3 regions of the Paenibacillus riograndensis SBR5 genome follow, and region 3 is predicted to be linked to each of the others. Evidence: riboswitches for the same ligand, from Rfam matches in the RefSeq annotation. Region 3 holds a riboswitch; each other region holds the start of a gene.

Region 1 (2,272 bases), 2.1 Mb from region 3:
TCAGTGTGCCATGAAGCTCTGCATGATCATAAAAGACACTGGCATGAGGAGCCAATATCGTGCCCTCGATTGTCGTGTTCCCGATATTCACAGAAGCAGCTTCATAGAAATTGAACAGGACTTTGCGGGGTTTGCCTCCCCAGAATTGAAAATTGGGAATTTTCACAGCGCTTCCGCCCACATTAATAATGACGGTGGCATCACCTGCTATGTTGAACTGCAGCCCGTTGGCGTCAGCCAAATCAGCAGCGGCCAGATGAATGACATTATAGGCATCCGGAGCGTTAATCGTCATTTTTCCATATTCTTTTACAAAAGGCTGTGTCTGCGTCAATGCGGCCAATTCATCCGAACGCCGGACCAAAAACTGTTCCTCGGCCGCAAAATCAATCGGCGTCCCTTGGCGGGGGGTCTCCTTGAGATCCGCCCGTGTGGTGCTTATAGTGCCTCCGTATACAGCTGCCCCATATATAGTTCCGTCTGTTAGAGTGAGATTTTTGCCGGCAACCAGCACATCCCCGCCGGGCGCATCCTTGGAAACACCGTACCCCTGCAACGTAATATTTCCTTCAGCCGCGAGCCTTCCATGAATCTGATCGTAAGATTGCGTGAAATCTCCAAAGATAAATGCATTAAAATTGCCGGCAACACCCAGGACAGGGGTAGGGATATACGGCATATTTCCCGCAGCTTTAACATTCCATCCCCAGGTAACCGTGCTGCTCAATGCTAATACTCCTGTCAGAATCAGAGCTGCTGCTTTCAGTGATCTTTTTTTCAATCGCCTTGCACCTCCTAGTAACTTATTCTATGATTTTGCGGAAAAACTATAACAACAAAAAGACCGCCACGAAGGGTCAGCTTCACGGCGGCCGGACGATCATAGCCCTGGTCGGGCATTAGATTCCTGACTTTGCGTCCCGTCCTTTCAGACGGTTTGCGTTTATACATGAGAAATATAGATTAAATAAAACTTATGTAGTCTATGACATTTGTTACTTTTGAACTAATTTCAGTTTAGCCTCTTCCCTGCCCGATTGTCAATCTATTCCTTAACTATTTTTTCAAGTCGCGGTTGCCTGAAACATGGACAAACCCGCTATCTATAAGGATTTCCAGCCTTCCTGTCCAGAAGGAAATCTCTCAACAGAATGGTTTTTGCCTTTTTCAAAGTATCAGATCTTGTATTTAATTGCAATTTTTAATATTAAAATTTAGTATATTCGAACTATAATTTCAAATCTTATCCAGAACCTTTATTCCTAGCTATATGTACTCCTTAAGGAGCAAGAACTTCCCTGCAAATTAGGACTGCACAACAAAAAACCGCCCCGGAATCAACCGGCAGCAGTTCTTCATCCTTCTCTATGTAATGCTATATACGCTCCCGTAACCAGACATTGCGGATATAGCGAATTGGGATTTACAGCAGCTGAACCCAGCCAATCATGGACACCCACAACGGAATACTCAAAAACAACCCGAATACCAGCCCACGGCGGAGACTTCCTTCATGACTCATCATAATTCTCCTTTTGAGGTGCTTTATTTTGTTACGTTTCAATCTTTTATATTTCAATTTTAATATAAAACAATTTTTATTATTTTATTGTGAAAAATATCACATAAAATCACCCTTTTTTATAAATACCAGTGGTTATTTTATCCACCCCATGCAGCGCAAGGATCAGCCAGACAAAATAAAACGGGCCTCACCATGGGAGCTGGCAAGACCCTGCAAGCTATTTATAAACACCGGGGAGTGTTTGGTACATTCAATATATATCCTTAACCTGAAAACAAGCTGATAGCTGCATAAAAATTACATTAAAAGCTTCCAATAACCCAGTGTGCCGAAAAAAACGACCAGGGCCACGGGAAGTATAATTTTCCGGCTTACCTTATCCTCAAACGAAAAATACAAACACAGCATACAAAGCCACGCAATAAGGAGACTTCCCATTTCCTATGCATACGCCCTTTCTTATACATCCTGATGATCGCGCGGGACAGTGGCAGCACCAAACATCCTATAAGAAGATTACCCGCGAGTCAGCCGGTTCATACCCAATCATGGCTTGGGCCGCTAAATATTTTTTTGTTCCGCCAAAAGGTTATGCAGTCCCGGCAGGTCACTGCTCCCCCTCCAGTACAGGGTACTCCCAGAAGCTCAGCCTGCCTTTCGCCGGTATGGGCCGGGCAAGCGCCGTCACATCCTCCAGCTTCCAGGCATAACGTCCTGGCGCATAATCGCCAAAAACCAGCTCATTGC
Region 2 (2,272 bases), 1.9 Mb from region 3:
CTAAGCTTATCCCGAAGGATAAACTCCGCTCGACTTGCATGTATTAGGCACGCCGCCAGCGTTCGTCCTGAGCCAGGATCAAACTCTCCAATTGGTATTGAAAAGAGCGATAGCTCATTTTGAAACATCTGACGAGAATTTGCATTCTCATTTTGGATCTCACTTACGTGAAATCCCACTCACTCGTTGTTCAGTTTTCAAAGATCAAACTCGTTGTCGGCGATGATTTTCTCGTCACCAGCAACTCTTATAATATACCACGTTTGTTTGAGCAATGCAAGCTTTTTTTGAACAATTTATTCAATCATTCTTCATTTACTTAGCAGCGCTCCAACAACGCTTACTTATAATACCCCATAGTCATATAAAAAAGCAACCCTTTAGAAAAAGAAAAATAACCCACTTAATATTTAAGCGGGTTATCTCCAAAGATCCTATTGTTGATTGTATATTCACTTCTCTTAGTAGAATTTCGCTGCAGAGTATTTGCTTGCTACTTTAATTAATCCCGTTTCTTTGTTGTTCTTGCCTAAACCGGCATCAACTGTAGTGTCGATAGTCACCCATTTGCCGTCAAGCAAGACTTCGTTCCAGGCATGGTATGAAGTCACATAGCTGGTATTCCCCATCACCAATTTGGTAGGTATGCCTTGACTGCGGAGCATGGTTGCAAACAATGAAGCATAATCGTAGCAAATCCCCTTCTTGGTGGCCAGTGTATTATCATTGTTGGGGATGTAGTCAGTCGTAACACTGGAAGCTAGGCTATAGTCATATTTCACATTAGAAACGATGTAGTTGTATATTGCTTTTACCTTTTGTTCATCAGTGGTCAGCCCCTGTGTGAGCTGAGCAGCTTTCAGAACTGATTTATCGGAAGAACTCCATTTCACATTCTGTACGGAGCTCAAGTATACGTCGTTCGCATCGCTCATGCTGAGGTCTACGGTTTCGGAGGACATCACTTTGTATTTATTGCCGGTAGTGTTCTCCAGAACAGATATTTTATACGAACCGTTACCTTGCTGCAGCGGGAAGGTTTCATTGGGCTTAGAAGCATATAGGTTATATGTGTAGCTATTGTTGTCCTTAGTAATCATGAGCTTAATACGCTTGTCCTTAGGAACTTCATAGGAAACAGCGATAACCCCTTGATTCAATTGCGATGTATTCAACCAGCCTGTGTCCGTGCTGGCAGCTTCAGCTGATCCTGTCTGGACGGAAGTGGCAACTACAAACAATGTTAACAACGTAAAAAAGAACTTTTTCATGGATAAAACCCCTTTCGGTAGCTGGCTGCCATTCGTATTGGGAAGGCCCTTTAGCTTTGCGTCCCTACCTTTCGATAGGTTTGCCGTTATCGTATAAGCTTTATCTGTTCCTACTTCTAATGTAGATTGATAGATTCATATTTAAGAACAAACAAAAAAAGCCTCTTCATTCGGTAGCTGGCTGCCATCCATAGCGGGAAGGCCCTTTAGCTTTGCGTCCCTACCTTTCGATAGGTTTGCCGTTGTCGTGCTTAGCTTTTATAGTTATATAGTATCATATTTATATCTATATTCAAGACCCAAATCACTAGACTTCTACTATTTTTTAATTAAATTTTAATATACTGCTTTTAGGACGCAGCTATTTTGGGATTTAAGACAATCTGGCATGAATAATCAGGCGATGAGTGGGATTGACCAATGGATCACAGGTAATCAGAGTGAGTATTTTATCATCGTTATGTCCATTTAATACGGAAACATCCGTAGGCTCTACAATTGAAATATCATACACTACGTACTGGTAATCCTGTTCCTTTGTTTGCACGGATATGGTATCACCGACCTCAACTTCGTTGAGCCTGTTAAAAAGCCTGCCTGCTGTTCTCGATCTATGAGCTGCAATCGCAGCATTGCCAACCTGCCCGATAGCCGCGGTCTCCTTCATGTGGGCGGCAGCATGCTTCATGTTGGCTTTAGTCGCCCCTTCCAGTACGGGCAGCTTCAAATTGATTTTGTCGATCTGGATAATGCCTGTGATCTTGCCTCCCAGCTTGATTTCGGGAGCCGGCGCTTCTGTCGCTTTCGCCAGGTCACCCTCAGAAGATTCCTCGGCGAGAAGCTGGGTGACTTCAGCATATTGTTTGTGCAGATCTGACTGCGGAGACGGTGAAGGCGAAATCTCACTGTACGCCTGTTCGGCTTCCTCCAGCAGCTTCTGCTGCTGCCAGTCGTTGTACCATTCATTTGCTTTGGGATACAGCATCAGCAGAATCCCGGCA
Region 3 (2,272 bases):
TGCGGTTGTGATATCGAAAGTTTTGACCTTTGTGCCGGTCACACGCGGCCGGCCTTCTGTAAGGGCTGTAATTTCATGGCTTGGCAGCAGCAGAGTGCCCTCTTTGGCTACAACTTTGATATCCCTGGGAGGTGCGGCGGGCAGAATACTGCCGTATACATCGTACCCGGGTACACCGTCGCGGGGAAGGTGCTTGCGGGCAATGACATCGCCTTTCCGGGCACAGGGAATCCGGAGTGGATCGGGGGAATCCGCAGCCTCTTCTAAGGGATTGAAAGGGTTTCCGGCAAGCCCGGAAAAAAACAAATCAAGCTTGGCGTCTTCGCCTGCAGCAGGCGGCCTGCCTTCCGCCACACAAATCGGCAGATGGGTCGGATGATTCAATTCTGCATAGATGGCGGGGATATTCAGGTTTTGCGAAATCGTTTTTTTCTCCAAATCGGCAATAATCTGTTCAATCCCGAGGGTGGACAGCAGAGCGGAAGAGTCCATTTCAGCCCTTACCGCGAGATGGCTCGACGCCGGGCTGTTCACCAGATTCCATTTATACTGTTCGACACGGTTCAGGGTAAGGAAGGCTTGGAGTTTATCGTCGGAGACGGTGATCTCATAGGGAGGCGGTTCTTGTATGGACCAGGTAACCCGGTCGGAGGATACAACGGGTACGGGACCAGCTACCGGCTGATGATTAAGCTCCAGCACAACAGGCGGGATAGCGGAAAGGATTGCCGGCTTGCCGCCGGGCAGCGGGGAGGTAATGTAGAACTGGTTGTTCTGGACAATAATAATGCCGTTTTTCTCGGTGGTGCGCTGTGGCATTGCGTTTGGCTCCTTTTTATATAATCAATGGGCATTTGGACATAAGAGTATCCCGGCAGCAGATACGGTACCCTAACGGATACCCGCACAGTTCAGCGTCTTCTTGGCAGCCTGGCAGCCATGGATGCGATGTTTGCATCTTTAGGCCCATTGCTTTGCGTCCTATCCTTTCAGATAGTTTGCCGTTATGAAATGGATCAATGATTAGCCGAATCAGGTATGTAACCCGACTGAAGCCGGCAAAGGAATCATAATTAAAAATTCAAATATATAAACTTTTGCAACCTTCATTTTAGTACTAAAGTCACTAATTTACAATATTTAATTATATATTTATATAGATTAAATGGCTACCGGCCAGCAGGTGTCTGTACGGTTGGATTGACAAATGCGGGGGAGCCATGTGATAATTCTTCCTGACGGTCGTCAGGGAGGCGGTAGAAAAATGACAGCCCACGCTATTTTGCAAGCCGCATTGTCCGAATTTGCCGAAAAAGGCTTTGAAGGAGCTTCATTGGCGGGGATTGCCCAGTTGGTAGGGATTAAAAAACAGTCCATTGCGACCTATTTTCCCAAAAAAGAGGATTTGTTTATAGCGGCCTTTCAGGAAATGGCCCGGCATTATATTGAATTTCTTGACCAGCTGTACAAGGAAATCCTTGGCACACCTGTAGAGGCCAGACTGCGTGAGATTGTATACCGGACCTATTATTATAGGGTGGAGTACCCGGTGCTGACCGCTTTTTATAAAAGGAGTGTCCAATTCCCGGCGCCTTTTTTTCAGGAGATGCTGGAGCAGCAGATTTCAATGATGGAGCAGCGCTCAGCGGCATTTTACCGGGCTGTTTTTGAGGAAGGCATGAACTCCGGGGAGATCCGGCGGCAGCATACGGAAAGTCTTCTCTCGGCTTATTATTGTTTACAGGATGGCATTGCCATGCAGATGTTTTTTTATAATCAGGAGGAATTCGGGCGGCGCCTGAAGGATATCTGGGAGATCTTCTGGGCAGGCATTAAGCAGATATAATGAAGGAGCGGGATCGAACATGCGGGTAGAGCGGGTGACCACCGAAGAACAATTGCAGGAGGCTTTCAGAATCAGGCGGGAAGTGTTTGTGGAGGAGCAGGGCGTGGCGCTGGCAGATGAATTTGATGATCATGAAAAAGACGCGGAGCATATATTGCTCTATCAGGAAGGGCTTCCTGTGGGAACGGCCAGACTAAGGAGTGTGGAAGGGTGGGCTAAGCTTGAACGGATTTGCCTGAGCGCTCCTTACCGCAAAAGCGGACTGGGGTCCGTTATAATCGATACGCTGGAAAAAATGGCGGTTGAACAGGGGCACCGGCAAGCCAAGCTGCATGGCCAGAAGCAGGCCGAGGGCTTTTATCAACGGCTGGGATATGTAACGAGTTCGCCGGTTTTCATGGAGGATGGCATTCCGCATGTGCTTAT

What was found. A riboswitch is a leader RNA that binds a small molecule or an ion and turns the genes downstream of it on or off. The one in region 3 is predicted to bind cyclic di-GMP.
Region 1: linked by a shared signal. The riboswitch ahead of PRIO_RS35340 (choice-of-anchor A family protein) and the one ahead of PRIO_RS11200 (FapA family protein) in region 3 are both predicted to bind cyclic di-GMP.
Region 2: linked by a shared signal. The riboswitch ahead of PRIO_RS03775 (transglutaminase-like domain-containing protein) and the one ahead of PRIO_RS11200 (FapA family protein) in region 3 are both predicted to bind cyclic di-GMP.

Annotation. Positions count from the first base shown of each region.
Region 1 is NZ_LN831776.1:682,541-684,812, reverse strand. Features, by position in the region: gene PRIO_RS35340 (choice-of-anchor A family protein) at 1-781, opposite strand, end outside; cyclic di-GMP riboswitch class I at 865-952, opposite strand; gene PRIO_RS02990 (ASCH domain-containing protein) at 2,133-2,272, opposite strand, start outside.
Region 2 is NZ_LN831776.1:861,770-864,041, reverse strand. Features, by position in the region: rRNA gene PRIO_RS03780 (16S ribosomal RNA) at 1-94, opposite strand, end outside; gene PRIO_RS03775 (transglutaminase-like domain-containing protein) at 462-1,271, opposite strand; cyclic di-GMP riboswitch class I at 1,285-1,366, opposite strand; cyclic di-GMP riboswitch class I at 1,441-1,522, opposite strand; gene PRIO_RS03770 (class D sortase) at 1,645-2,272, opposite strand, start outside.
Region 3 is NZ_LN831776.1:2,770,973-2,773,244, forward strand. Features, by position in the region: gene PRIO_RS11200 (FapA family protein) at 1-819, opposite strand, end outside; cyclic di-GMP riboswitch class I at 922-1,013, opposite strand; gene PRIO_RS11205 (TetR/AcrR family transcriptional regulator) at 1,265-1,846, shown strand; gene PRIO_RS11210 (GNAT family N-acetyltransferase) at 1,866-2,272, shown strand, end outside.